4 regions of the Lysinibacillus sp. NPDC097231 genome follow, and region 1 is predicted to be linked to each of the others. Evidence: riboswitches for the same ligand, from Rfam matches in the RefSeq annotation. Region 1 holds a riboswitch; each other region holds the start of a gene.

Region 1 (7,654 bases):
TTCCCACGCATTGTCAATGGTATTGCGGTTGTTGGAGATGAAATATCTGTCAATATTACTTCAGATGGTTCTCTAGGTTCACTGTATACTAATAAGCAAAAAATAGACAACTGGCCATCTGTAAGTAATGCAATTGCTATTGATAAAGCAAAGGAATCCTATAGTCAGGCACTTGAATTACAGCTTCAATATGCTAAACAAGATACTGATGATAAACAACATTATAATTTAGTTTACTCACCAATTTATGGTGGTAACTTATACAATCAAATTGACGCGACTACTGGTAAATGGCTATTTAACAAAGAAGAATCAACGAACAAACCATTAATTTCACATCCGACAGCAGCTAATGAGTTAAATTATTTATTGAACCAAAATGTCTTAGATGTAAAAGATCCGGCAAACTTTAATGCAGATACTGCTGTGACTAAAGGAGAGGCACTGAAAGTTTTGGTTAAATCTCTAACGTACTATTATGGCTATTATGGAGATGAGGGGGATAAGCAATCCTTCAATAACATCGATAAAAAGCATCCATTATATGGAGTAGCTGAACAGGCTGTAAGAATGGGCATTTTAAAACCAGCAACTCAGTTAGACGTGGATGCAACTTTGACTCGTCAAGAGCTTGCAGAATGGTATATCCGTGCATTAGGTTTAGAAAAAGCGGCAAAGCATGGTGATATTTACAAGTTAAACTTTGCTGATGCAAATTCTATTGATCCAGGGTATGCAGGTTATGTTGCTTTAGCAAACGCATTAGGACTATTCGATACACAAAACAATAAATTTAATGCCACAGAAAAAGTGACATATGCAGATTTGGCTGTATCAGCAATTCGATTAGCACGTGCTGCTTCCGAGGATAGAGGCAGTCGCAATTATTATTAATCAGTAATTGAAAGGGTATCTCCAGATGGTGGGAGGTACCTTTTTTAGCGAATATACATCATCTGTTCATTTCATTCTCTCTTTTAGAAACAAAATGATTGCTGTTTAAAAATATATGTGTTATTATTATCTCGAATTAAAGATAAATGAATTCGAAGTAAATAGAAAGTAGGAGTCGTATGAAGGAAATCAATCGTAATTTAAAAGCTTTTACGGTCTTGTTCCGAGCATATCAAACGATTCAGGATGCAACCAAAAGAGATTTACTTCAATATGATTTAAATCAAACTGAATTTTCGGTACTTGAATTTTTGTACCATCGTGGGGAGCAGCCAATTCAAGTGATTGGTAAGAGAATATTAATTGCAAGTAGCAGTATTACCTATGTTATTGATAAGCTTGAACAGAAAGGCTTTGTTTCTAGACGTGCTTGTCCAAAGGATCGACGTGTCACTTATGCTTTATTAACATATGAAGGACAAGTGTTGATGGAAGAAATTTTTCCAAAGCATGAACAAAAAATTAACGAGATTTTTGGAGTATTAGATCAACAGGAGATGGACACAATGATTCTGTCTTTGAAAAAGGTTGGCTTAAACACGAAGTAAAAAATTTTACACAAATATCTCGAATTCGAGATAAATAGGAGGAACATAACATGAATCATTTAAAAGGAATTCACCACGTTACTGCTATTACAAGTAGTGCGGAAGAAAATTATAAATTTTTTACCTATGTATTAGGAATGCGTTTAGTAAAAAAAACAGTTAATCAAGATGATATTCAAACATACCATTTATTCTTTGCAGATGATAAAGGGAATGCCGGTACAGATATGACTTTCTTTGACTTCCCAAACATTCCAAAAGGTGTCCATGGAACAAATGAGATCTCAAAAACATCATTCCGCGTGCCAACGGATGCAGCATTAGACTATTGGGTAAAACGTTTTGATCGATTAAATGTAAAACATACAGGTATTAAAGAGCAATTTGGCAAAAAAACTTTATCCTTCGTTGATTTTGACGATCAGCAATATCAGCTTATTTCTGATGAAAACAACAAAGGTGTAGCATCGGGCACACCCTGGCAGGATGGGCCGATTCCACTTGAATATGCCATTACAGGCCTAGGTCCGGTTTTTGTAAGAATTGCTAATTTTAAGTATTTCAAAGAAATGCTTGAAAAAGTGATGCTCTTCACAGAAGTTGCAGAAGAAGGGGATTTCCACCTATTTGAGGTGGGTGAAGGAGGCAATGGCGCACAAATAGTTGTAGAATTTAACAGTGTATTACCTGTTGCACGCCAAGGCTTTGGTACAGTACATCATGCAGCATTCCGTGTAGAGGATCGAGCTGTATTAAACGAATGGATTGAACGATTCGAAGGTTTCGGCTTCCACACTTCTGGTTATGTCAATCGTCACTTCTTTGAATCACTCTATGCACGTGTAGCACCACAAATTTTATTTGAATTGGCTACTGATGGCCCTGGATTTATGGGAGATGAGCCTTATGAAACTTTAGGTGAAAAATTATCATTGCCGCCATTTTTAGAGCCAAAGCGTGCACAAATTGAAGGACTAGTTCGTCCTATTGACACTGTAAGAAGCACGATTACGTTCGATAAAGAATATAAGTAATACCTTTTTCTTCATTCAGCAGAAAATATATAAGTTTCTGCTGAATGAAAGTTACATACGATCTAATGAATTTGATTGGAGGTCAGAAATTATGGAGTTTACAAAGCTAATAGAAAAGCGCCGTTCTGCTAATAATTTTATAGAGGGCATCAAAATGACCGAGGAAGATATACGTCCAATTTTGGAGGATGTAAAGCTTGCTCCATCAGCCTTTAACTTACAGCATACCAATTACATCATAGTATTGGATGAAGAAATGAAGGAAAAAGTAAGAGTGGCTGCTTATGGGCAATATAAAGTGCATTCAGCTTCAGGGGTAATCCTTGTATTAGGGGATAAAGAAGCCTATAAGAATACCGCTAATCTTAGTCAGGGTATGGTGGATTTAGGAATTATTACAGACTGTGAGCTAGAAAATCTTGTCGATGAAAATACGAAATTTTATGAAGAACGTGGCGGGGAATTTATGAAGGAGGAAGCCATTCGTAACGCATCATTGTCAGCCATGTTATTTATGCTGGCGGCCAAAAATCGCGGATGGGATACATGTCCAATGATTGGCTTCGATCAGCGACAAATGAGAGCACTTTTCAATGTTCCAGAAACACATGAAATAGCACTAATGATGACAATAGGCAAAGAAAAAGAAAGCAGCCGCCGCTTACGTGGTTATCGTAAACCAGTAGAGGAATTTGCAACCTATTATTAGTGCTGCATAAAATAAAGTGGCTTTACAAATAATATGAAGAATGTACATTTAGGAGGAAGCATCATGAAAGTAGTAGCAATCGTAGGGAGTATCCGTAAAGAATCATATAATATGCATTTAGCTAAATTTATTCAAAAACATTATGCAGAGAAATTTGAGCTTGAAGTATTAAGCTTAAATGATCTACCAATGTATAACCAAGATATCGAAAACGAAGCACCGCAAACAGTGCTTGATTTTAAAGCAAAAGTAAAAGCAGCAGATGCAGTACTATGGGTGACACCAGAATATAATGGTACTGTGCCGGGTGTTATGGTTAACGCAATTGATTGGTTATCTCGTGTAGACCAAGTATTGATTGGCAAACCGTCGTTCATGATGGGGGCATCAATGGGTAATTTAGGTACTGTTAAAGCACAATTACATTTACGAGATATTCTATTCTCACCTGGTGTGAATTCACCATTACTTAGTGGTAATGACGTTTATATTGGTGCTGTGCATACTAAATTTGATGCAGAAGGCAATTTAACAGATGAGGGTACTATAGAATTCCTTGATGTAGTGATTGACAACTTCATAAATTGGGTAAGAAAATACCTATAAAAATAAGAAATGCCATAAGTATACGTCTGCTTATGGCATTTCTTATTTTTACTTCTAGAAACGGATAGAACGTAATTAGCTAGAGGTTAAAGATGGAAAATGTTATTTAATGGGGATTATTTTTAATACCTTTTGAAGTCGGTATGCAAAAATACCCGCGAATATAGCTAACATAATATCCTTTGGTAATGGAGGCATCATCCAAAGCCAAGCCATCTTATAATTGAAGGCATCTGGAGCACTAGCCCATAGTTTGTAGGCAAAGTACATCCAATTTGTCCCTAGTAAGTAATTAATGGCTGTTGCTATTAATGCAGCAACAACATAGCTTTTTTTTGTTCCACCGCGCTCTACAATAAGCCCTGCGACAAATGCAGCTAAAATAAACGTGACGATAAAACCAAATGTAGGACTTAATATTTGTCCAAAGCCTCCACTAAAACGTGCAAAGACAGGTGCGCCAGCTAAACCGATGCACATATAAACAGTACAAGCGAGCGCACCTTTTCTACTACCAAGAATAAGTCCTGCTAAAATAGTAAAAAATGTTTGTAGTGTGATAGGTACGCCACCAATACTCATGAAAGGTACAATGGAAGTAATATTAGCGCCAATCATCATCAAGGTTGAGAATAATCCAATATATGCAATATCTACTGTTCTTAACTTGTGATGTGAGTGTTCCGCAACTGTTGACATCATTTCACCTCTTAATAGTAATGTTAAAAATAGTTTAAAAAAATAAAGTATTCGTGTCAACTTAATTTTTATTATTGGTTAACACAAAGGGGCTGAAGTTACTCAATCACTGTTAGTTATAGACTAACTATTAAAATGTATGATAGAATCGTCATAATTTTAAAATATCAAATACTAATGGTGTGACATTTTTTACAACGTGTCGCTTAAAAGGGAAGTCGGTGTAAATCCGACGCTGTCCCGCAACTGTAACGATGAGTTCTATGATGATTTAGCCACTGTTCTAAATGGGAAGGCAATCATAGTAACGTTGATTCGAAGCCAGGAGACCTGCCAATTAGTGATACCTGTAATGCCCACGAGGATGAACGCAATTACGGACAAAAGAAGGTAATTTTTCTGATTTTGTTGAATCTAGGGTATTTCTATGCGTAATTTGCATGGAATACCCTTTTTTATTGCTTCATATCTATTATGATTTCTTAGGAGTTAATAAGCAGATGAACAAAAAATTTATGTTATTATCAGCGATCCTTCTAGTAGTTCTTATTATTTCCATGACGATAGCTATCATGGTCGGATCGGTTTCTGTTACGCCAATTTATGTATGGAAGGTAATTCTGTCTAAAATCCCGATTATACAAAATTCAATCGAGCAAGATTGGAGCCGCTCACAGGAAATTATCATTTGGCAAATACGAGTTCCACGTGTATTGCTTGCCGCTATCGTTGGTGCAGGCTTGGCGATAGCAGGAGCAGCTATTCAGGCACTTGTTCGTAACTCCATTGCTGAACCGTATATCTTAGGAATTTCTTCCGGTGCGGCGGTTGGTGCTACAGCTGTCATCATTTTAGGTGCCTTTTCATTTCTAGGTACTTACGCTCTTTCCGTATCTGCATTTTTAGGTTCCCTCGCAGCGATGGGGTTAGTTTTCTTCCTTTCCCGTGTTGGAGGAAGGATTTCTATCTTTCGACTTTTACTTGCAGGGATGGCGGTGTCGTTTGTTTTATCCGCTATTTCAAACTTTATACTAATGACGTCGAAGCAAGAGGGGGGAATGAAAGCCGTCATGTTTTGGATGCTAGGAAGCTTAGCTGGCGCGAAGTGGAGTAATCTATTCATTCCGATTGTTATTTTTATTGCTGTATGTGTCTTACTGTGGCTCCACTATCGAAGTTTAAATTTATTGCTTCTTGGAGAAGAGGCCGCAGTTACATTAGGAGTTAACCTACAGCAATTTCGATTGCAGCTTATCCTATTAGTATCTCTATTAACGGGTGTGCTTGTTGCAGTTAGTGGCTCAATCGGATTTGTCGGTTTAATCATTCCACATATTGTACGGATAATAGTAGGCTCAAACTATAAATATGTCATCCCGATTAGCGCCTTATTAGGGGGGATTTTCTTAGTTTGGGCAGATGCAATTGCCCGAATTTTAATTGCTCCTGAAGAAATGCCAATTGGAATTATCACGGCTTTTTGTGGAGGTCCATTCTTCATTTGGTTACTACGCCGCAACAATTATTCTTTCGGTGAAGGAGATTAAAGCAGATGACATTAGAAGCAAAACAAGTATCTTTCTCCGTTTTTGATCAACGTATATTACATGATGTAAGTATTCAAATAAAGGAAAAGCAATTTGTTGGGCTAATTGGCCCTAACGGTAGTGGAAAGTCAACGTTATTAAAGAATATGTACCGTTTTTTTAAACCAGAAAGTGGAACAGTTTTGTTAAATGAACAAGATATATTAAAGCAATCGAGTAAAACCCTTGCTAAAAATTTAGCGGTTGTGAGTCAAGAAACACCAGTTTTATTCGATTTTACTGTACATGATTTAGTGAGTATGGGAAGAACACCTCATAAAAAACTATTGGAGCTAGATCAAGAACGTGATTTTCAAATAGTAAAAGAAGCACTAAACCAAACAGGCATCACTCATTTAGAAAAACGTAGCTTCAGTTCTCTTTCAGGCGGAGAAAAAAAGCGAGTGATGGTTGCTCGTGCGCTCGCTCAGCAAGCACAAGTACTTATTTTAGATGAGCCTACAAATCATCTAGATATTCAACATCAATTACAGCTCATGGATCTAATTCAAACCTTACATTTAACAGTTGTTGCTGCATTACATGATTTGAACATTGCCTCTATGTATTGCGATCAAATTTATGTCTTACAGCAAGGTCGAATTGTCTGTAATGGAACACCTGAAGAGGTGCTTACGCCACAATTATTGCAAGATGTATTTGGTGTTTATGCCGACATTCAAACACATCCACTTACAGGTAAACCTTATTTAACGTATGTCTCTGAGCAATTCACAAAACTCCGTAAATCTAATTGATACATACTCACCCTCATTCATGGAGCAAGAATGACACAATATAATAACCATCGCTGTCAGAAATGATTAAACGGCTTGAGTCCACTGGTATTTAGGACTCAAGCCGCCTTTGCCTACTGATAGGGGCAATTCAATTTCACAATAAAAAAAGACTTATTGGACATCCCCAAGAAGATTATTGATGGATAGGACCGTGGTTAATAGAAGATAATACTTCATTAACCTCAAATATTTTGCCACGAATATTTGTTATACCAAAGCTTGTAAGGCGGGCGGAGTGCATAGTTAAATACTTTTCAGCACTTTCTTTTGTTTCGAATAAATAAATTCCACCTGCTTCTTTAGCTAACGCATTCTCAGTCCAAATTTTCCAGATAACCCCTTCCTCATTATTAATGCTATGCGCTAAGTCCTTAAATCCTTCAGACATCTCAGCGCCAAAAGGACCGTCCATAGTAAAGTCAACCTGTAACAAATAAACCATTCATCAAAACTCCTTTTCCTTAAGGATGCATTATATTAATGCAATTATAAAATATAGTTTCAGCGAAAAAACAAATTTTTAATAAAAGAAGTTCTCACTATATAATTAAGATACTGCTTTTAAGCCTGCCACACCAATGATAATGGCAATGATACTAATAATACGAGTCAGGTTTTTAGATTCACCAAAGAAAATAATATTCACAAGGACAGCACCGACTGTACCTATACCAATCCATACTACATAGGCAATGCTTAACTGTAAATAGTTAAAGGA
Region 2 (7,654 bases), on a different contig from region 1:
ATTCATTGATTCAACATGTGACCAAAAATCCTCATCTGATTGTCGTTCGTTCGATGACAAAAATGTATGCGATTCCAGGATTGCGCCTTGGCTATTTAGTCGCGAGTTCAGTAGTAGTTGCCGAGCTAAAGGCCATGCTTGCTCATTGGAATTTGAATGCCTTTGCACTTGTCATAGGAGCAGGCTGCTTAGATGAATATACTTATTGTCAGCAAGCCATTGCCTATGCAACAAAGCAGCGCAAATCTTTACAAAACTTTTTACAAGAAAATGGTTGCCAGGTGACGAATAGTGTCACCAATTATGTATGCTTTGCATTACCAAAGAATCAGCAAGCAGATGCATTTTTTACATATTGTTTAACGAAGGGCGTTGTACTGCGTCATACGAAAAACTTCAAGGGATTGGATGGCGAATGGTTCCGTATAGGAATTAAAGATATTGCGGCCATGACCTATTTGCATACCTGTTTACAGGCTTGGTTTAAATAAATTTAGGGGTGAGAAAAGTGACAACTTTTTATCTAGTGAGACATGGCAAAACAATGTGGAATAAAGAACATCGAATGCAGGGTTGGTTGGATTCTCCATTGTCTGAAGAAGGTATTTTACAGGCAGAAAAACTGCGAGAACATTTAAAGGATTTTTCTTTTGCGGCAGCATTTTGCAGTTCGAGTGGTCGTGCTAAGGAAACGATGCATATTCTTGTAGGTGATCGACAGCTTCCAATCCACTATGAGGATGATTTACGGGAGATTTTTTTAGGGGAGTGGCAAGGAAAAACAGTCGAGGACATCATGGCTACAAATCGCTTTGACTATGAGATATATAAGAATTACCCTGCACAATACGTCGCTACCCATACAGAAAGCTTTGGTGCGGTGACTGAACGAGCGATGTTTACGTTAAAGAAAATTGCACAACAATATCACGATGACAATGTCCTAATTGTTTCCCATTCTGTCACGATTAAATGTATCTTAAACGCTATTTTAGGGCAAAGCATAGCACAGATTTGGGCACCTCCATTTATCGATGGTACAAGCGTAACGATTATCGAACGAGTCGAGCAACAATGGCATGTCAAAGAAATCGGGAACATTCACCATTTACAATAGGAGGCGTCATCATTGCCACTGATTTTCATTACAGGTGGAGTACGCAGTGGTAAATCTCACTTTGCTGAAAAAGCGGCTGTTACTCACTATCAAACAGATTTTATGCCAGCACAACGACTAATTTATATTGCTTCAGGGATAGCGTTGGATCATGAAATGAAGCAACGAATAGGGCGACATCAGGCAGACAGACAAGCGCAAAATATAGAATGGCTTACGATAGAAGCACCTTATGACATCGCCGATACGTTGCATAAACTGACCGATGGAGATGTCGTGCTATGGGATTGTGTCACTACATGGCTGACAAATGCTTTTTATGAGGGGTTTGATACAGGATCTCCGTGTGTAAACCAACCGGGCTGTTTAGAGGAGAAGCTGCGTGTCTTAAAAAAAGCGATAGGGACGTTACTTGAGAAAAGGGTGACGTTTTTTGTCGTCTCGAACGAATTATTTGATGAGCCTCCATATCCAAGCGAGGAAGTGGAATTATACCGACAAATGCTCGGAACATTACATCAATGGTTTGTTTCTGTAGCAGATGAGGCGTATGAAATCAATTATGGTATCGTAAAGAAATGGAAATAAACGAACTTACAAGAAGGAAGGCAAGACGATGAAAAATTTCTGGCATAGCGTATTACTTGCATTTCAATTTTTTACAGTTTTGCCGGTACATAAAGAACTTCCTTTATCGAAAGGAACCGTTACAGGGATGTTTGGCTTCTTGCCATGGATAGGGGCATTAATGGGCACCGTGGTGGCGACAGTAATCTATAGCTTAACGGAATGGACAGCGAGCAGTGAGGTATTACTGTCCTTTGTTATTGTCGGACTGTTCGCTTTATTCACTGGAGGCTTACATTTAGACGGTTTTATTGATATGGGGGATGCTTATTTTTCGTATCGAGACCGGGAGAAGCGGCTTGAAATTTTAGATGATCCACGGGTTGGCGCATTTGGTGTGCTCTCGGTGCTATTTTTAGTGCTCGGTAAATTTGTGATACTGCATGAACTATTCGTGCAGCATAAGTTAGCATTGTGGATGCTTATTTTTGTGCCATTATTAACAAGGGTAGGCATGAGCTTTTATTTTATGGCGCTGAAGTGCTCAAAAGAAAAAGGACTCGCTTACTTTTTTAAATCACATATTAAGCCTGGATACCTTATATGCTTTATGGTTATAACATTGCTTGTTGCGTATACGGGCTTATTGTTTGTCATAGGCTTGTCAATTGTCCCACTAGTGTTGATGGCTGTATTAGCGGTTGCACTTGTCGTCTTTCGACAATTTACAGTGCGCAACTTTGGTGGGGTTTCGGGGGATTTACTCGGTGCATCAATTGAAGGGATGGAGGTAGTATTGTGGGTGACATTGTTATTGTGCGCTTAATGAGGCATGCACCGACAAAGGAGAATTTGGAAAAGCGTTATATTGGCTGGACCGATTCACCGTTAGCGGATACATCTTTGCTTAGAGTTGTAGATAAAGCTGTGACAAAGGTGTATGGTAGTGATTTAGTGCGCTGTAAAGAAACGGCTGCCCATTATTTTCCGAACGCTATTTACGTGTCAGATGGTAGATTCCGAGAGTCCAATTTTGGAGAATTTGAAGGGAAAACGTATGAGGAATTAAAATCTGATCGTCGTTATTGTGCCTGGTTAGATGATCCCATACTCACACCACCGCCAGAAGGGGAAGGCTTTAATGCATTTTGTCAGCGTGTGATAGAAGGGTTTGGTGCATTACCAAAGGATCGAGATGACTATCATCTTGTTGTTCATGGTGGCGTTATTCGAGCACTGCTTGTGGCCTTTGCACCGACGGAACAACCATTTTGGTCGTACAATGTACCACATGATAAAATGTTTACCTTAACGTTTTCGAGAATGGCTTGGGAGGAGGGAACAAGATGCATGTCTTTATTGGAGGAGCCTATAATGGAAAAACCGATTATGTGATGACATTGCTTGCTGATCAAAAGGTTGAGCTAGCAGATGGCTATATTCCTAATGAGACTCCTGAATGTGATGTACTAGTGATTAAAAACATAGAGAAGTGGCTTGTGACACAAAACCTAGACAATGATGAAGCACTTGTCAAAACTATTTTGACGACACTAAAGGCTCTTGAAGAAAATTGTACACTGTATATTATTGTGACCGATATGGGACGAGGCGTTGTGCCGATAGAAAAACAGGCACGATTATTACGTGATACTTGCGGGCGATTGTACCAGGCTTTATTTGCAGAAGCTGAAAGTGTCGTGCGCATTTGGTACGGTATTGGGGAACACATTAAATAAAATCAGAAAAGAGGAAATGGAATGGATCGACAAAGATTAAGGAAATTGACGCTCACTGCTATGGTAGCGGCCATTTGTGCTGTTGGGGCTGTGATTAAAATTCCAACATTTATTTCGACTGCTGCGCTGGACTCTGCTCCTGCATTTTTAAGTGTTGTATTTTTATCACCATTATTAGCGGGAGTTGCAGGTGTCATTGGGCATTTTATTACAGCACTAACTACTGGCTTCCCACTGGGACCACTGCATTTGATTATTGCAACGGAAATGTTTATAGTAGTTTGGGTCTTTGGGGTGATGCATAACAAAGGCATGCATTTCTGGAAATGGCCTGTCGCACTTTTTTTAAATGGCGTGGTAGCACCATTACCATTTTATTTTATCATTAGTCCGGCATTTTACTGGGCATCACTGACTAGTCTGCCATTGGCAACACTTATTAATTTAGTCATTGTTGCCATTGTGATGCCGATTCTCTCTAAAGTGTTTGTACGTAAGGACGGGCGAGTACATTGAGAAATGCTGTAAAAATAGGCGAGCTCATTGCTACTACAGATAATGCTGCAGCAATTGGAGAAAAGCCACAAGATGTAGTGTCAGCTCCAGATAAACTCACAGCTTACTTCACAGCACGTGTTACATTTTTAGAGCAGCTTGCTGCAAATGCTTTACCATCGCATATTTTACTAGCTAATTTTTCTGGAGAGGCGGCATGGTCTCGTTATGTGGCAGGGATTCGGCAGGTTTTTGATGAGGCTAATCTTAAATGCCCGCAGATAGATGGAAGTACGGAAACCAATATGCCAACCTTACAATCTGCTTTATCGATTACAATGCTTGGTGAGCCGCAAATCCGTACACACTATGAGCCTGAACACCTTATTTGGTATACATATGGATTGCCACTTGTAGGCAATGAAATCCTTGCACAGCCTGAGGATGTTGCACAGCTTCAGCCTATTTATCAGGCATGGCAAGGGGAAATCGTTCAGCAAGTATGGCCAGTTGGCTCAAAGGGGCTGCAAGGAGAATTTACCCGACTTTTTGGCGAGCAACGGGTCGAAAGCTCGTTAGATGTGAAAAAAACGGCAGGGCCATGTGCAGTCGTTTTACTCGGAATACATCCAGAAAAAGAGCGGCTGGCACAAAAAAATTTTCCTAGAAATTTTGAGAAACTACGTAAAACTGCATGGTAATAGGGCTTGCTTCGAGAAAAAGTAACGCTTTAAAAATTGCAAGGGGCAAAACGCCTATTGCAACAATAAACACAATATGTTAGATTTGTTTAGGAGTTAAAACACAATATATAGTATTTTGGACAAAAGGTACCAATGTGGTTTAAAAGGGAATTCGGAGAAAGAGTCATCTTAAGCCGAAGCTGTCCCCGCAACTGTAAGTGCTGACAAATGATTAAAGAAGGCCACTGTTTTCGGACGGGAAGGCAATCATTTGGAGGAGGCATGAGCCAGGAGACCTGCCAGGTTGTTCAAGACAGCAACACATTCTTCGGGGATTGAGAAGTGGAGGCGAGAGATTTGCTCACTTCTTTGTGTGCATGTCCTTCATTTCCATTTCCGATTTTACAGCGATCACGCAACCGATACATGTTGCATGATCGCTTTTTTGTGTGTTGTCTGAAGAAAGAAAGGGAGAGAATGTTACATGACAATTCAAATCGAACAGCAAATGACTAAGCTAAAGAAAAGTTACACGGAGGATGAACTTGAAAGTTTTGTAAGGTTATCGGATCGATGGCTACGAAAAAACGAAAATGCCACATTTGAAGCATGGGCCGATGCGATGATTTTACAAACGCTTAGCCTAATTGATGAAGAGGAGCCGTACTGGACATTTGTGGCAGCGAAAATCTATTTAGAAAAATTATATGATCAGTTTGCCATGCGCCGAGGTGTTGCCGTAAAGGATGTTTATAAGGTTTTCCCAGCACAATTAGCACGTTATACAGAGGCTGGTTTATATCATGAAAGCCTAACAACCAAATATAGTGAGCAGGAGCTTCAGGAACTCGCTTCTTTTTTAGAACAAAGTCGAGATGAATTGTTTACGTATATTGGCTTAAAAACATTAATGGATCGCTATGTTGTCCGTGATTACACGAAAACACCAGTGGAGCTACCCCAGGAACGTTGGATGGTCATTGCGATGACACTTATGCAGGATGAAACAGAAAATCGTTTGGAAAAAGTACGAGAATCTTATTGGGCAATGAGCAATTTATTTATGACGGTAGCAACCCCGACCCTATCGAATGCAGGGAAAACACATGGTCAGCTTTCTAGCTGCTTTATCGATACAGTCGATGATAGTTTACAAAGCATCTATGACACAAATACCGATGTGGCAACCTTATCGAAATACGGAGGTGGCATTGGCGTGTATATGGGCAAAATCCGTAGCCGAGGCTCTTCCATTAAAGGCTTTAAAGGTGCATCGAGTGGTGTCTTACCTTGGATTAAACAGCTGAATAATACAGCCGTGTCAGTAGATCAACTAGGACAAAGACAAGGAGCTATTGCCGTATATCTAGATGTTTGGCATAAGGATGTCTTTACGTTTTTAGATTTACGCTTAAACAATGGGGATGAGCGTCTGCGTGCCCACGATATTTTCACAGGGCTTTGCTTACCTGATTTATTTATGGAGGCTGTGGAGGCACGTGGAGACTGGCATTTATTTGACCCACATGAAGTACGAGAGGTGATGGGCTTCTCATTAGAGGATTTCTACGATGAGACAAAAGGTGACGGTTCCTTCCGTGCAAAGTATGCAGAATGCCTTGCCAATCCATTATTAAGTCGTGAAGTCGTACCAGCTATCGATATTATGAAGCGTATTATGCGCTCCCAGCTAGAAACTGGCGTACCGTTTATGTTCTATCGTGATGAAGTAAATCGCATGAACCCGAATAAGCATGAAGGGATGATTTACAGCTCGAACCTGTGTACAGAGGTCTTTCAAAATATGTCACCGACAGAATTCGAATCAATTACTCTAGAAGACGATGTTATCGTGACACGTCGCAAGCCAGGAGATTTCGTTGTATGTAACCTATCTTCAATCAATTTAGGCAGAGCTGTACCGGCTGGTGTCCTAGAACGTTTAATCCCAATTCAAGTACGCATGTTAGATAACGTTATTGCCTTAAATACAATTCCAGTGAAGCAGGCAGAACGCACGAATTTGCGTTACCGCGGCATTGGACTTGGCACATTTGGCTGGCATCATCTATTAGCGCTGAAAGAAATTCAATGGGAGTCGGATGAAGCGGTAGAATTTGCGGACAGGCTGTATGAGGAGATCGCCTACTTCACGATTCGTGCTTCTAACGCATTAGCACGTGAAAAAGGGGCATATCCGTTATTCGAAGGCTCAGATTGGCATACGGGTACCTATTTTGACAAACGTGGCTATGACAGTGATAAATGGCAGCTGTTACGTGAGGAAGTGGCGAAAAACGGCATGCGTAATGGCTATGTTATGGCTGTTGCCCCTAACTCATCGACGTCCATTTTAGCGGGCAGTACGGCAACGATCGATCCAATCTTCCAAAAAAGTTATTCAGAGGAGAAGAAGGATTACAAAATTCCAGTAACTGTGCCAGATTTATCGCCAGTGACGACTTGGTACTATAAATCTGCTTATTTCATCGATCAAAATTGGACAATCAAGCAAAATGCAGCACGTGCGCGACATATCGACCAAGGCATTTCGCTTAATTTATATGTGCAAAATACGATCAAGGCGAAGGATTTACTAGCACTGCATATGAATGCCTGGGCGAGTGGTGTAAAAACGACTTATTATGTACGCTCAACATCTGTAGAATTGCTAGAATGTGAGTCTTGCGCAAGCTAGGAGGAACTAACAATGACGACAATTACAAAACGACAAATTATGGATAAAGATGCACCAAACCGTTCAACAGGGATTGTGAACGGACGCTCTTCTAACATTTTAAACTGGGATGATGTGCGTTTTAGCTGGGCCTATCCAAAGTACAAAAAAATGCTAGGTAACTTCTGGACACCATTTGAAATTAATATGAGCAACGATGTCAAGCAGTTTCCAGGGCTATCAGTTGACGAGCAAGAATCCTTCTTAAAAATCATTGGCTTACTGGCATTATTAGATAGTGTGCAGACTGATTTTGCGGGGAAAGTAGCAGATTATTTAACAGATTCAAGCCTAAATGCCTTAATGATTATTTTAG
Region 3 (7,654 bases), on a different contig from region 1:
TGCCATGCCAAACTTTTCACTACGTCCCCCTGTCGTCACGACTAAGTGCTCACAGCCTGCTGCCTTTGCAACACTAATAGCTTGGACAATACTTGCCATGTATGCGGAACTCGAAAAAGGCACGACGGTTCCCCTTGTGCCTAAGATGGAGATGCCTCCAATGATACCAAGTCGTCCATTTAATGTTTTTTTCGCAATTTCCTCCCCCTCAGGAACGGAAATAACAACGCTAACGCCTCGTTTAATTTGAAATTCATCAAGTACGCTTTGAACCGTACTATGAATCATCTTTCGTGGTACAGGATTGATGGCTGCTTCTCCGACAGGTACTGGTAAGCCGGGCTTTGTTACGCGCCCGACACCAATTCCACCGTCCAAATGAATGCCCGGCATATCCGCCCAGCTTACTGTGCCAATAATGAGTGCTTTATGTGTTGCATCTGGGTCATCACCTGCATCTTTAATCGTTTCACAGCTTACAGCATCATTCCGAAATGTACATTTTTCTATCGTAAAGGTCGCATCTCGTCCGATCGGCAAATGAATGGTACTTGTTTCTTGCACTTCATTTGTAATTAAAGCAAGTAATGCGGCCTTCGTTACTGCAGTTGCACAGGCTCCCGTTGTATAACCGTGACGCATGTCCTTGGGATCCTTTTTAGGCTTCCGCTCCATTATTTTTTCGCCTGTTCATCCGCTAAAAGTGAGACAGCATTCAATGCGGCAACCGTCACTGTACTACCGCCTTTACGACCAACATTTGTAATATACGGAATACCTTCTAGTTTTAATAGCTCTTCCTTCGATTCAGCAGCCGATACAAAACCAACTGGCATACCGATAATTAAATCTGGTTTCGCTAAGCCTTCTTTAATTAAGCGAATCAATTCAAGCAGTGCTGTCGGTGCATTACCAATGGCATAAATTCCACCTTCATGTAATTTAGCTGCCTTTTGCATAGAGATAATGGCACGCGTTGTATTTTGTTTTTTTGCTTCTGTCGCTACGTCTTCATCTGCAATATAGCAGTGTAGATCACCACCATGCTTTTGGAAGCGTTTTTTCCCTGAGCCACTTTCAATCATTTGCACATCTGCGATAACATGACGTCCGGCAAGGATTGACTTAATACCTGCCTCAATCGCTCCTGGTGTAATAATAACGCTTCGACCTAGCTCAAAATCAGCAGATGCATGGATGATACGACGAACAATTTTCCACTCATCTTCTGAGAAATCATGTTCGCCCATCTCCTCAGCAATAATCGAAAAACTATAATCGTAAATTTTGTCTGGGTCTACTGTTAGTGGTTTAAAATCTGTTTTAAAGTCCATCTGGATTGCCTCCTAAATTGTGTTTTGGACAGCCTGTTGTACTTCCTCAAATGTTGAATACTGCTGCCCATATTTAATATTTGGTCTTGCGATTAAAATCGTTTCAATGCCACATGCGAGAGCAGCCTCTAGCTTTTCATCGACAGAGCCAACTTTACCACTCTCTTTTGTAATCATTAATGTCACATCGTACTGACGGAATAGAGCTTCATTTAATTCCTTTGAAAAAGGGCCCTGTATAGCAACAATATCTCTTTGAGCCACACCAAGTGCCTCACATTTTTCCATATTATCGAGTCGAGGAAGCATACGTGCAATCAGTCGTGTATTTTCTAAGCCATGTAACACCTTTGTAAATGTCGCCAGCGTTTTACTGCCCGTTGTTAGCATAATGACTCCACGTTTTTCCGCTGCTAAATTTGCAGCCTCCTCATAATCTTTCACAACCGTAATAAGAGTATGGGAATAGTGCTCGTGCGCACGTTCATAGCGAATATACGGAACATTTGCTTGCTCAGCCGCAGCCATAGCATTTTTTGAAGCTTCTTCGGCAAATGGATGGGAGGCATCTACAACTAAACGGTACCCTTGTTCCGTAATAATTGTTGTCATTTCCTCCGCCGTTAATCGACCGATCAAATGTGGAAGTCCCACTTCTGCAAGGCTTGAGGCTGCTGATTCAGTAACGACCGTTGCCGTCACAGCAAATCCCGCTGACTGTAATTCAAGTGCTAAATTCCTGGCATCACTCGTCCCTGCCAACATGAAAATCATTTCACTGTCTCCTCTGCATGATCATGGTGATGATGGTCATGTCCATGATCGTGGTCATGATGGTGATGATGATGTGCATGTCCATGTACCGCCGCATAGGCACGATAATTTTCTAAATCCTGCATACCTGTCGATGTACCATTCACTGCTTGCTCAATACGCTCTAATAACACATTTTGTAAGCGTTCATGATAGCCAAAATAGTTAGCAATTTGAATATCACATTCTGGATATTTTTCGTTAAATTGCTTGCTCATAACATTCATACGTTCCATTAAGATACCAGTGAATAAAAAGTACGGTAGCATAATGATTTTTTTTGCACCAAGTTTGACACAGCGTTCCATTCCCTCTTCAACACGAGGATCTGTTACACCCATAAAGGCACTTTCCACATACTGAACAGGTAGCTTTTCCCATAAAAGACGCGTAATTTTATAAAAATCTCCATTCGCATAAGGGTCACTACCCCCTCGTGCAATTAATAAAATCGCTGTATCCTTATGCTCTTCTTCAGCATTAAAACCGATTTCAGCTAAACGATCCTCTAAAATAGCAAATATTTCTTCATGGATACCGATTGTTTGCCCATATGTGAATGTAATATGTGGATAGTGCTCGCGTGCATGTTCGATTTCTGCAGGAATATGCAGTTTTGAATGTCCAGCATGAAGCAGAATAATCGGAATCACATGCACCTCTGTTGCACCCTTCTTCACACAATTTGTAATACCTTCTTCAATATTTGGTGAAGCAAACTCTAGGAAACATGTTTCTACTAAAAAGCTAGCATCAATACGAGGTGTCATTTGCTTGATAAACGTGCGTACCTCATCATTTCCTGCTGCTAAACGGCTCCCATGGCCGACAAATAAAATTGCTTTCATTATCAATAACTCCTCACTAATCGCCGCACGGAGCTGGCTCTACTTTTATTTTTGAAGACATATCCTGATACGTAAAATGTAGTATCTTTTTTACACGCTTAAAGTATTTAAACAAACGTTCATTTGGATGTGCATTTGCTTTATACTCTTCAATAATATTTGTGATAAGCGGGATCAGCTGTTCAGGTTCTAAGCCCTCCACAACAGGCTGCGCCGCATGTGCTGTACGACCAACTGGCTTAGCACCAATAAAAACATCAAATTTACTTTTACGATAAACAATGCCAATATCATCAAATACTGCGCGATAACATGCCATTCCGCAGCCATTAAAGCCAATATTTAATGTTTTCGGTAATGACAAACCTCCAAGCTTTTCTTGAATTTCTTCGGCATATGGAATCGAATCGGTCTTTTCCCCATAACAGAAATCACAAGCCTTTAGTGACAGCACATCACCAATTGGTGCTAGTAAAAAGCCCACTTCATGGAGCTTTGCTGTAATCTCTTCTGGTTCAGTCGTTGGAATTTTCAAATGAATTTGATGGTCTGGTGTATACTCCATCGTTCCTTCTTCTCCAACTACCTCAGCTAACGTCATCATTTGTTGAGGCGTAAAAAACTTATTGGCTACCCCTGGACTAACAGCTAATTCAAAAATGGATTCAATTTGTTGTTGAACAAGCTTAGGTGTTATCTTTACGGCATCCGTTCCCTTCACCATCGCTAGAGCTTTTGTCGCCATTTCAAGTGATGTTTTTTTAGGATTTGGATCAGGTGTTATAGCTAAACTGGGCTGTATACGATTTGCATTTGGGTCTGTCGCAAAATCATTACGCGCTTGTCCTGTTTCTTGATTCATTGCCCATGGTTCATTTTCTTCTCTCAGACGTTGATGTGGTCGTAGCGGTTGTTTTTCTTCACCAAGTGTATATTTGCGCTGATATCCACGCGGTGTAATCATTTTATTGTCATAGAAGAACGTAGATGAATTCCCGATAATAACCGTTGTCAACATGCCGATATCATGTTTAAGCATTTCTGCTAAAGTGGTCATCGTAATTTCCTGGCGGTCACGATACGCGCTTTTGACAAGTCCCACCGGTGTATCTGGCGAACGATATTCTAATAAAATTCGCTGTGCCTCTACAATTTGTCTCGTACGACGACCACTCTTTGGGTTATAAAGTGCAATAACAAAATCCGCCATTGCAGCAGCTTCTACTCGTTTCGCAATTAAATTCCAAGGTGTTAAATGGTCACTCAAACTAATGGTACAGGCATCATGCATAATCGGAGCACCTAGTAAACTAGCACACGAATTAATAGCAGAAATACCTGGAACAATCTCTACCTCAACACCAGTTGCTTCTGTCCAACCTAGCTCGATTAATACCTCATACACTAATCCAGCCATTCCATAAACACCTGAATCACCACTGGAAATAACCGATACGATACTCCCTGCCTCCGCTTGGCGCACCGCTTCCTGTGCACGTGAAACTTCTTCTGTCATACCTGTACTAACGATCGCCTTGGCACTTACTAAATCCTGAATAAGCTCCACATAGGTTTTATAGCCAATGATCATATCACTTTGCTGTAATGCCTCTACAGCACGATGCGTAATATGATTAAAATCTCCAGGTCCAAAGCCAACTACGAAAATCTTCCCTTTTTGCGCCATGTTGTTACCCCTCTTTCACCTTTTCGATGCCTTTAATAGCTGTCGTTTGAGCTGTCCGCTGTAACGTACCTTCACGAAGTGTAAAGACATGCTCCTGATGTAATAGTTCATGCTGTAAATCTTGCACCAGGGCTCTTCCATGCTCCGTTGTCGGCACACGGTACCAATTCCCTTGTGGATAGGCAATGACAACACAAGCATCCTTGCATCTGCCATTACAACGTGTTCTTGTCGTATGTATTTCTTTATCAAGCGCTTGTATCTGTATTTCGTCACGGATAGCTTGGGTAATGTCCTCTGCATCTTTATTCATACAGCTACTGCCGTTGCAAATAAAAAGATGCGTTTTCATACCCTCTAAATTCCAAGTTGTCATCGTTGTTCTCCCCTCAAATACTTTTAGGAAAAAGAAAAAAACCTTTACTCTAGACGAAGAGTAAAGGTTTTGTAGAAGCTAAATAAAAACGAATATATACAGGTACTCGCTCTCGCTTCAACTTCTCCCTCCGAAAAGTTTACATGCATCATCATATAAGCAGGTTTCCTGACTTAAGCTTCCTTTTACTTTCGCGCCTTCCCAAGTTTCAAACTAGTGGCTTTTGCGATTTCATCAGCTATTACAGTAGCGGGGGCTGTATCGGATTCTCACCGATTTCCCTATTATCTCGAAGTAATCGAGCACTTATTGATGTTTTTATATTAAATTATATTTCTGGTAAATGAATAGAAAACTGTTTCTATCATAGTCTTATTATTTTAAAATTTCAATATTTCTTTTTTTATTTGTGACATTTTTATTAAAATACCCATCAAATATCCAAAGAGGGAACATTTTTAAAATTTTCTACATTGACATTTAATTTAAAAATTTTTTTCATAAAAAAGATAGCATATTTATGGAAAAGCGTGTTACACTTTGTCGTGAAATCTCACAATTTCATCTTTTTTCGGTGCGGAATGATAACCATTTCGCTTAAAAGGGAAGCCGGTTTAAGTCCGGCGCGGTCCCGCCACTGTACTAGGGAGTTTTATAGATGATGTCACTGTCAAAGAGATGGGAAGACCTATAAAACGATGAACTAAAGCCAGGAGACCTGCCGAAAAATATGTGATCGTTTCAGCCTACGAGGATGGGTGTGCGGCTAAGCAGATTAGAATTTTATTTGCTTTTTTAGCTATGCACTTTTCCAATTTCGGAGAAGTGCTTTTTTTTTATCTTTATTCAACAAATGTTTTCTGTAGCGAAAGCGAAGCGCCAGCAACAAATGTTTTCTGTGCGAAAGCGAAGCGCCAGCAACAATTACGCTAAGGCGAAATTGATTAACGCACGCTACAATCGAAAAAATTAAATGTGAGGAGGAGCAATATTGAAATTCTCTGGTTGGAAACTTAGTTATTTCTTACTGGCATTTTTATTCGTGCCAAATCGTGCATTCGCCATGCATATCATGGAGGGCTTTTTACCAATGGAATGGGCCATTTTTTGGTGGGTCATTTCGATTCCATTTATTATTTTAGGATTACGTTCAATTCGCAAAACAATTGATGAAAATCCTGAAACAAAAATGATACTAGGTCTATCAGGTGCCTTTGCATTTGTGCTTTCAGCATTAAAGATCCCGTCTGTAACGGGAAGTTGCTCGCACCCAACTGGTGTTGGGCTTGGTACTGTTCTTTTTGGACCATTGGCTATGAGTGTAATTGGAACAATCGTATTATTATTCCAAGCTTTACTTTTAGCACATGGGGGGCTTACAACTTTAGGTGCAAACGCCTTTTCCATGGCAATTGCTGGCCCGATAATTGCTTATTATGTATTTAAAGGCTCGCAAAAAATGGGTTTATCGTTTTCTGTAGCTGTGTTTTTAGCTGCAATGCTTGGTGATCTAGGTACATATGTTATCACTTCGGTACAACTAGCTCTTGCCTTCCCTTCTGAGGTAGGAGGCTTTATGGCTTCATTTACAAAGTTCGCTGGTATATTTGCGATAACTCAAATTCCGCTTGCTGTTAGTGAAGGGATTTTAACAGTAGTCGTGATAAATTTCTTGAAAAAATACAATGTGAGCGAATTAAAAGCCTTACGTGTTTTCTCAACAAAGGAGGCACACTAGAATGAAAAAAAATCTACTGTTATTAGCAATTGTTGTGTTATTGGCAATCATCCCACTTTTCGTACAAAAGGGAGCAGAATTTGAAGGGGCTGACGGTGAAGCGGAAGCAGCAATTGGTGAAATAAATGCTGACTACGAGCCATGGTTTGAAAGCTTATGGGAGCCACCAAGTGGTGAAATTGAAAGCTTATTATTCGCACTACAAGCTGCTATAGGCGCTGGTTTTATCGGCTATTTTATCGGCTTGATGCGCGGCAAACATAAAGAGGGTTAAGCCGATGTTACTCATTGACAAGTATGCATATTTGAATAAGCTAGTATCGATTCATCCGCTAGAAAAAATGACATTTTCCCTAGGATTACTATTATTGTCGCTTATCATGAGAGATGAACGGATTTCACTCATTACATTTATTGTAATGAGTGCTTTTATCATTGTAGGCGCAAAAATCCCTATTAAATATTACGTAAAATTACTATTGCTACCGGGATTTTTTTTACTGTCTAGCTTAGTGTCCATTTTAATTTCTATAGCGCCCTCGACAAGCACGCTCCCTACTTACATTTGGTCATTTTCTTTTAAAGGTCTGACCATTTTTGTCGGTAGCGCGAGCATAGAAACAGCAAAGCAGCTTTTCTTCATCGTTCTTGGTAGCATTAGCTGTTTATATTTTTTAATTCTCACGACATCCGTACAATCTATTTGTCATGTTCTGCGACAATGGCGGCTTCCCGTTTTATTCGTGGAGCTAGTAGAATTAACGTATCGTTTTATTTTTATTTTTCTAGACAGCATGCAAAAAATTCACCTCGCTCAGCAGGCTCGGCTTGGTTACCACTCCCCTAAGCAATGGCTAC
Region 4 (7,654 bases), on a different contig from region 1:
GGAATTAATCGTAGCATGAAAAACTAGGGCTTCTTCGAGGTAAATGTTACCATGCTCTTACTCGAATAGACTTTAATGCTTGGTATGACAGGCTTCGTCGCCTCACTTTACATTTTTATTACAAATGTTTCAGTGGGATGTATTCATTGTAGATTTGCTGTTTAAAATGAAAAATTCTTGAGTGATTATCGCTATTTTCTACATAATGCACGTAATTTGTCCTTTAGATAGGAATATTGGATAGAGCATCGAAATTTCGCTATATTATCTGCCGACATATCAAAAAAAGGATAGTTTCTGATAAAAAAGCATAATTTAATAAATAGAATACTAATTAAAGCGCATTTATTGTGAACTTTTCTGATAATAATCAACAATTAAATATATAATTCGAGTCATGAGAGGCTAAGAGTAGATATGTTATAGTAAGGATAAATTTACAGTAATATTATCTTACAATACAGGGAAATCCAGGGGATTAATCAGGTTTAAAGAAAGGGGAAATTGCTATGTTGCAGAAGCTTAGGTTCAAAACAATTCGAGCAAAAATTTTAAGTGCATTTTTTATAGTCGTATTTTTCATTGCAAGTTTTAATACCTATAGTTACTTCTCTAATCAGCGAGTTGTTTCAGCTGGAGAAGAAATAATTCATAAAGAGCTACAGTTACTAACAGCAATTGAAAAACTTGCTTCCTCTATTAGTGTGAGAACAGCTGCAGCTAAAAGCTATGTATTAACTGGTAATCAAAAGTATAAAAAGGAATTCGAGGATTATATTAAAGTCGCTGAAAAAAACAATGCTATTTTAGAAGAATTATTATCCGATGAAAATTTAAATAAGACAGTTGAAAAGGCAAGAGATTGGCGAAATTACGTACAGACGAAAGTCTTTGATGAGTATGATAAGGGCAACACAGAGCTAGCCATTCAAAACCTTAATTCCATTGATACGCTAGCTGTTGAAATTCGAACGGGTTATGAAGATACCGCCAAAGACAGAGAGGAATCTATTAATCAGCTTGGAAATGACATGATTGACGAGTCCAAAGTATCGATGCGTCTCGGATTATCCATTGGCATTTTGACTACTTTAATCGCTATTGTAACCGCTTATATAACAGCGCATATGATTGCAAGTCCACTAAAAGCAGTTATTGGTAAAATATCAAAAATGGCAGAGGGCGACATAAGCCAGCCGCCACTACCAGAAAGAATGCGGGATGAAATAGGATTACTTGTGCAATCGGCGAACGTGATGAATAGTAAACTTCATGCAGTCATAGGATCGATTCAAGAGGTTTCCCAAAATGTTGCGGCCAGTAGTGAAGAGCTTGCCCAATCGTCGTTAGAAGTAAAAACAGGTGCTGAACAGGTCGCTTTGACGATGCAAGAATTGGCAGGAGGTTCAGAATCTCAAGCCCATAATGCAAGTGACCTAGCTCAGATAATGGATTCATTTATCGTTAACGTACAGCAGGCAACTACTCAAGGGGTAGATTTAGAAGGCCATTCGAGGGACGTATTACAGCTAACAGTAAGTGGTCAGCAACTAATGAATGCCTCCACACAACAAATGCTGGCGATTGATCAAATCGTGCAAGAATCTGTCGCAAAAGTGGAAGGCTTAAATAAGCAATCACAAGAGATTTCAAAGTTAGTATCAGTCATTGATGATATTGCCAATCAAACCAACCTATTAGCGTTGAATGCAGCTATAGAAGCGGCTAGAGCAGGGGAACAAGGAAAAGGCTTTGCGGTTGTGGCAGATGAAGTGAAAAAGCTTGCAGAACAAGTATCCTTTTCCGTAACAGACATTTCATCGATCGTATCACGCATACAAAGTGAAACAGTCGGTGTAACGACATCACTACAAAAAGGCTACGCAGAAGTGAAAAATGGTACAGAGCAAATTACAGAAACACGTACAACCTTTGACAATATAGCCTCTGCAGTGGATCATATGTTTAGTAACATACAAGGGATTACTGAAAATTTACAAGGTATTTCCAAAACGACAGCGCAGATCAATCACTCTATTGATGATATCGCTGCTGTTTCTGAAGAGTCTGCAGCAGGTGTCGAGCAAACAACTGCAACAGTAGAACAAACAGTAGGAACAATGGACGAAATCGCAAGAAATACCGAGCAATTAGCAATCATGGCCGAAAATTTAAACAATCAAGTTCTACAATTTAAATTATAGAATGAACGCAGCCGTTTGAAAAAATGGCTGCTTTCTTTATGGTAAGTTTCGTTGAAGTGACGGATAGAATGTCTGGAGTGACGGATAGAAAGGCCGAAATGACAGATAGAGCAGCGACAGTGAAGGTAGAGCGATGAAACGACGGAAAGTAAGTGATCATCGCCGGATAGAAGTCTCGGAGCGAAGGAAGGAACAGCGAGATCGACAGATAAAAATGTCGAGAAGCCGGATAGAAATAGCGTCGACGGAAAGCAAGAGATCGCCGCCGGATAGAAGTCTCGGAGCGATGGAAAGAACAGAGGTATCGCCGGATAAAAATGTCGAAGAGCCTGATAGAAATAGCGTCGACGGAAAGCAAAAGATGCCGCCGGATAGAAGTCTCTGAGCGACGGGAAGAACAGAGGTATCGCCGGATAAAAATGTCGAGGAGCTGGATAGAAATAGCGGAGACGGAAGGCAAGAGATCATCGCCGGATAGAAGTCTCTGAGCGACGGAAGGAACAGAGGTATCGCCGGATAAAAATGTCGAGGAGCCGGATAGAAATAGCGGAGACGGAAGGCAAGAGATCATCGCCGGATAGGAGTCTCTGAGCGACGGAAGGAACAGAGGTATCGCCGGATAGGAGTCTTTAAATGCCGGATACGCTGGCTAAGGTGACGGATAGATCAGCAGGAACTTTCATTTATTAGCGAAAAATCAGTTGAATAGAAATGACTTCTATTCAACTGTATCTTCGACCAGAACATATGTGGGACCATTTAAATTTCCTGAATCATCTCAACTCGATTACCGAAGGGATCTCTAAATTCAAAGCGTTCAAAATGAGGAATAGGAACTGAATCGAAAATCTCTATATGATGTTCGGCAAATACTTTTTTCCAGCTCTCTATATTTTTAACTTGATAAGCAATATGCGCCTTTGTTGTTAACCTATCAAAACCATCCTCTGTTCCTACATGTACCTCTTTATTGCCAACTTGTAACCAAAAGCCGCCTCGTCCTTTTAGCGAGTCAGGCTTTTCAATTTCCTTAAGCCCTAAAACTTGGCAGTAAAAATGTTTCCCTTTTTCTTCCTCATCTTTTGGAATTGTTATTTGAACGTGATGCAGACCTATAACCATTTTTTATCCTCCTTTAATTCATCATCGATACTTACTTCTAGGATAATAATGCGAAATCCTTTAATTTGAAGAATGAATAGTACTTTTCCCCACGAATGAAGCCTTTGTAAAACCAGTAAGTAGTATTAGAGAATAGGCCCATAAAACCCATGAGGCGAAATAACGATCTAAATCATTCGATAAACTCGGAAAAACATTATCGAAAACTAATAATACGACTGCATCGATGAGCATTCCAGGAAAGACGATACAGATAGCAGCCAGTAATCGCGCTGTACCCTTTATCTTTTTCAAAGAATAAATAGGTATTGTCGCTATCCAAACGAGTGGAATAGCTAAAATGTAAGTAGCGATCATGAGGAAAGGTTCTTCAAAAGTAAAAAAGTAATGCCCTACTAATCGAAATATAGCACTTGCTAAAAGCCAAATTCCAAAACCCCAGCATAAAAAGAATGGCATTGTGGTTCCTCCTCAGTTATTTTCCTAGACGATGTAAAGTCTGAAGGATCGTTTCTAATTGCTGATAGAATGCATCTACATCGAAATCGTTCCGAATCATCACTTGTATAGCTATGCCATCGATAAGGGCGTTGAAGAAAATGCTCCAAGTTTCCATTGACACGCCATCGATTGGTGATGTAACCCATAATTTCTTTAAAACGTTACATAAATGTTCATTTTCAGCCTCTAAAATTTGTCCAATTTGCTGCTTTATTGTCGGGTTGGTAAAGCCAAAGACGAATAAAGTGAAAAATAATTTATGATAAAAAGCATCATTTTCATATCGACTTTTTGCAGAGAGAAGTGCAGATTGAATCATTTGATGATCGGTCGTCAGAATTTCCTCCCAAGAATTTTTACAAATGTCTTGGACAATTTCGAGAATTATTTGCTCTTTTGATTTGAAATGATAATAAATAGTTCCTTGTGTTACACCAGCTTGCTCAGCAACAGCTTTTAAGGTGAATTTTTCAATTCCTTTTTCTACTAAACTTTGCTTGGCAGCAGTTAATAAATCTGACTTTTCGATACCAGTAGGTTTTGCCATTTGTTTTACATCTCCTTTGATATTAGTTAGTTGGATAACTAACTATAAAATAACATAATATCCCACTATTTACAAGTTTGTTTTAGCTTTAAGACCAAGATATGGCATTTCTTCGCCTTCTTGGTCTTAATTATAAAGAGAGAAGTATGAAAAATGCTGGATCATATTATTTTCCAACAACTATTCATAGTCTAATTTTCGTTACTATTTTTAACTAGTTGAAGGAAAGTCTTGTTTACTTTTGAATGTCTTTAACGAGTAACATATTGCTGTTCTGTATATATCCAAGAGTACCGCGGGTAAAGATCAGAATTAGAAGAGCTAGAAATGCAACCCCTATTAAGAAAGGCAAATCTGTTTTAGTCAAAAGGGGTCTTGATAGATATGGCTGAATTGTACTAAAGGTATTTAAACTGGTGTGTAGCAAGATAACAATAAATAGGTTTTCTTGAGTACGATTGAAAACCCAAGTAAAGATGATTGAAATAGCTATACACGACAAGATAAAGATCGGTAAATTGATATAAAAAATAGATAACTCAGTTCCGGGTCCTCCCTTTTGTGCAACTGTTAAGAAATGAGGTAAATGCCACAAGGCCCATAGAACTCCAATGAATAAAGATGCCTTTAATGCCCCATATCTTAATTGCATTCGTGGTAAGGCAAAGCCACGCCAACCTATTTCTTCAGACAATGGTCCACCAAAAAAGAAAATAAGAATAAATAGTATTGGATAACTAACAAAGTATGAAGATGTCAGGTTGTGGAAGCTCGGTATTGTTCCACCGTTTAAAATAATTATTCCTAGAAACATCACAGCAGGAATACCAATGAAAATGAATAAATACCATCTAAATTTAACCTTAACTTGTATTAATTTTTTCAGTACATTTTTCCAGGATTCTTTACCTCCAATAGTGCGATGCATGATATAAGAAGCTAATAAAGGACCTACAAACGAATTAAGTGTGAAAAAAATACTAAAAGCACTAGTGTTGGGCAAAATGTTCCATTGCGATAAGATAAATGGAATTAATGTAATCCATGAGAACACATATGACATGACGAAGAAAGAGAGCAATGGTCGAGAATTTAATATTTTCTTTAAGTTCATTTTCTATTCTCCTTTTAAAAAAGTTTTTCATACCCAAGCCTTGAGCAAAGGGTCACTGACTTTTTTTAAATTACTATATGATTTAGATGTATTTTGAATCAAACAAATCTGAAAATAAATCTACTTTTCAGAAAAATATATGTTATAGTAAAACATAATTAAATATTGTGTAAGAGTTGGTGCCAAATGAAAGTTTGGTTTAAAAGGGAAGTCGGTGCAAATCCGACGCTGTCCCGCAACTGTAAATCGGAGCAAATCACAATTGCCACTGGGAAACTGGGAAGGCTGTGAGGCGTGTTGATGAGAAGCCAGGAGACCTGCCAATATCTAGTACACACCAAATACCTACGTGGAAATAGGTGGTGAGATGTGACCGTATCGGCCCTGTGCGACAATGAATAATACGATATTTTGAAATGATTTCGTATTGTTTCTTGATAGCTAATTTTGATATGCAATGACAGCCATTTTCCAAAAAAGGAGAGTGGCTTTTTTTATTTTTAATGATAGGAGAGATTAATATGGCGTATACAAGTACTACAGTTGGTTATCCGTATATCGGAGAGGATCGCGAATGGAAAAAGGCTTTAGAGGCTTTTTGGAAAAATGAGCTTTCAGAGGATGAATTTTTACAGCATTTAAAGGATATTCGCCTAGCTCGAATAAACAAGCAGCTTCGCCTCGGCATAGACATGATAACTGTTGGAGATTTCACACTTTATGACAGAGTGTTGGATACGGCAATGATGTTTGGCTTAGTTCCAAAGCGCATTGGCAGGGTGGCAAAGTTGATTTACAAACATACTATGGGGTAGCTCGCGGTAGTAAAGAAGCCGTGGCTAGTGAAATGACGAAATGGTTTAATACAAACTATCATTATATTGTGCAAGAATATGAGGGACAATCTTTACAATTGACATCAGCAACTAGCCTTACAATTACCGTTGTTCCCAACGACAACAATTGGGAGTTTTCCGCAATCAGACGAAGTCAAACGTATACGAAGTGCATGGCGAAAGAAACAACTTTCTAATGAGGATTATGCAGCGTTTGTCGAGCAAGAGACAAAGCGTTGGATTACTATTCAAGAGGAACTAGATATCGACGTTTTTGTACACGGTGAATTTGAGCGCACAGATATGGTTGAGTATTATTTCGGGGAAAAACTTACAGGTTTTGCATTTACGGAGAAAGCATGGGTTGTATCATATGGATCTCGCTGTTTGAAGCCACCGATTATTTACGGTGACGTTGCATGGGAAGCACCAATGACAGTCAAAGAAACAGCCTATGCCCAAAGCCAAACGAATCGCTATGTAAAGGGGATGCTCACAGGTCCTGTGACAATTTTAAATTGGTCCTTTGTACGAGATGATATTTCACGGAAGGATGTATCATATCAGATTGCTTTGGCACTTCGAAAAGAGATGGAAGCACTAGAAGCTGCGGGTATTTCAATTATTCAGGTTGATGAACCAGCATTACGAGAGGGCTTGCCACTTCGTAAAGAAAATTGGGGAGCTTACTTAGAGTGGACAGTGAATGCTTTTAAACTTGCTACATCTAATGTGAAGGATGAAACACAAATTCATACACATATGTGCTATTGTGAGTTTAATGATTTTATCGAGCCAATTAGTGCATTGGATGCTGATGTTATTTCAATCGAAACGTCACGGAGCCATGGCGAGCTGATTTCTTCTCTGCAAGTCAATCCATATGAAAAAGGGATTGGGCTAGGCGTTTATGACATTCATAGTCCACGTGTACCGAGTGAAGAAGAGATGCTGAGTATTATGCAGGATAGCTTACAGGTTTTATCAAAAAATCAATTTTGGGTGAATCCTGACTGTGGTTTAAAAACAAGGAAGGAATCAGAAACAGTTGCAGCACTGGCGCATATGGTAGCTGCAGCAAAAACTCTCCGACAACAAGTCCAACAATTGATACTTTAAGAAGAAACTTGACTTCTTTTTAGAGGTCAGGTTTTACTTTTTATTCGGCAGAAATTTTTATAGTAAAAGTGAAGTGGCAACTACAGAAGAAATTTAAGCGAAGGTAGCAGGGTTGAAAGAGACGATAACGTGGTCGAAGCGATGGATAGACTAGTCAAACAGACGCTTAGATGGTAGAAATACTCAATTATACCAGATACTATGGTATAAT

The links. Region 1 has a riboswitch for cobalamin ahead of ACIQXF_RS12820 (FecCD family ABC transporter permease). Riboswitches for the same ligand answer to the same signal wherever they lie in the genome.
Region 2: it holds a riboswitch for cobalamin, as region 1 does, so the genes downstream of both, ACIQXF_RS13830 (ribonucleoside-diphosphate reductase subunit alpha) here and ACIQXF_RS12820 (FecCD family ABC transporter permease) in region 1, are expected to answer to the same signal.
Region 3: it holds a riboswitch for cobalamin, as region 1 does, so the genes downstream of both, ACIQXF_RS18925 ((2Fe-2S) ferredoxin domain-containing protein) here and ACIQXF_RS12820 (FecCD family ABC transporter permease) in region 1, are expected to answer to the same signal.
Region 4: it holds a riboswitch for cobalamin, as region 1 does, so the genes downstream of both, metE (5-methyltetrahydropteroyltriglutamate--homocysteine S-methyltransferase) here and ACIQXF_RS12820 (FecCD family ABC transporter permease) in region 1, are expected to answer to the same signal.

What each region holds. Positions count from the first base shown of each region.
Region 1 covers NZ_JBIWDH010000019.1:28,010-35,663, forward strand. Annotated here, with positions in the region: gene ACIQXF_RS12790 (YcdB/YcdC domain-containing protein) at 1-894, shown strand, start outside; gene ACIQXF_RS12795 (MarR family winged helix-turn-helix transcriptional regulator) at 1,074-1,502, shown strand; gene ACIQXF_RS12800 (ring-cleaving dioxygenase) at 1,553-2,536, shown strand; gene ACIQXF_RS12805 (nitroreductase family protein) at 2,628-3,245, shown strand; gene ACIQXF_RS12810 (NADPH-dependent FMN reductase) at 3,309-3,851, shown strand; gene ACIQXF_RS12815 (biotin transporter BioY) at 3,954-4,550, opposite strand; cobalamin riboswitch at 4,712-4,903, shown strand; gene ACIQXF_RS12820 (FecCD family ABC transporter permease) at 5,051-6,097, shown strand; gene ACIQXF_RS12825 (heme ABC transporter ATP-binding protein) at 6,103-6,894, shown strand; gene ACIQXF_RS12830 (monooxygenase) at 7,070-7,378, opposite strand; gene ACIQXF_RS12835 (DMT family transporter) at 7,484-7,654, opposite strand, start outside.
Region 2 covers NZ_JBIWDH010000021.1:60,498-68,151, forward strand. Annotated here, with positions in the region: gene ACIQXF_RS13790 (pyridoxal phosphate-dependent aminotransferase) at 1-491, shown strand, start outside; gene ACIQXF_RS13795 (histidine phosphatase family protein) at 509-1,117, shown strand; gene ACIQXF_RS13800 (bifunctional adenosylcobinamide kinase/adenosylcobinamide-phosphate guanylyltransferase) at 1,130-1,705, shown strand; gene cobS (adenosylcobinamide-GDP ribazoletransferase) at 1,734-2,510, shown strand; gene ACIQXF_RS13810 (histidine phosphatase family protein) at 2,483-3,079, shown strand; gene ACIQXF_RS13815 (bifunctional adenosylcobinamide kinase/adenosylcobinamide-phosphate guanylyltransferase) at 3,031-3,423, shown strand; gene ACIQXF_RS13820 (ECF transporter S component) at 3,445-3,939, shown strand; gene ACIQXF_RS13825 (hypothetical protein) at 3,936-4,619, shown strand; cobalamin riboswitch at 4,730-4,920, shown strand; gene ACIQXF_RS13830 (ribonucleoside-diphosphate reductase subunit alpha) at 5,086-7,299, shown strand; gene ACIQXF_RS13835 (ribonucleotide-diphosphate reductase subunit beta) at 7,312-7,654, shown strand, end outside.
Region 3 covers NZ_JBIWDH010000038.1:1,389-9,042, reverse strand. Annotated here, with positions in the region: gene ACIQXF_RS18950 (cobalt-precorrin-5B (C(1))-methyltransferase) at 1-675, opposite strand, end outside; gene ACIQXF_RS18945 (precorrin-8X methylmutase) at 675-1,334, opposite strand; gene cobK (precorrin-6A reductase) at 1,347-2,108, opposite strand; gene ACIQXF_RS18935 (sirohydrochlorin chelatase) at 2,105-2,995, opposite strand; gene cobJ (precorrin-3B C(17)-methyltransferase) at 3,012-4,682, opposite strand; gene ACIQXF_RS18925 ((2Fe-2S) ferredoxin domain-containing protein) at 4,687-5,058, opposite strand; cobalamin riboswitch at 5,199-5,383, opposite strand; cobalamin riboswitch at 5,614-5,798, shown strand; gene ACIQXF_RS18920 (energy-coupling factor ABC transporter permease) at 6,050-6,796, shown strand; gene ACIQXF_RS18915 (energy-coupling factor ABC transporter substrate-binding protein) at 6,798-7,070, shown strand; gene cbiQ (cobalt ECF transporter T component CbiQ) at 7,102-7,654, shown strand, end outside.
Region 4 covers NZ_JBIWDH010000040.1:29,434-37,087, forward strand. Annotated here, with positions in the region: gene ACIQXF_RS19620 (methyl-accepting chemotaxis protein) at 510-2,204, shown strand; gene ACIQXF_RS19625 (VOC family protein) at 2,964-3,326, opposite strand; gene ACIQXF_RS19630 (DUF5367 domain-containing protein) at 3,387-3,785, opposite strand; gene ACIQXF_RS19635 (TetR/AcrR family transcriptional regulator) at 3,802-4,374, opposite strand; gene ACIQXF_RS19640 (CPBP family intramembrane glutamic endopeptidase) at 4,610-5,488, opposite strand; cobalamin riboswitch at 5,649-5,827, shown strand; partial or broken gene metE (5-methyltetrahydropteroyltriglutamate--homocysteine S-methyltransferase) at 6,010-7,443, shown strand.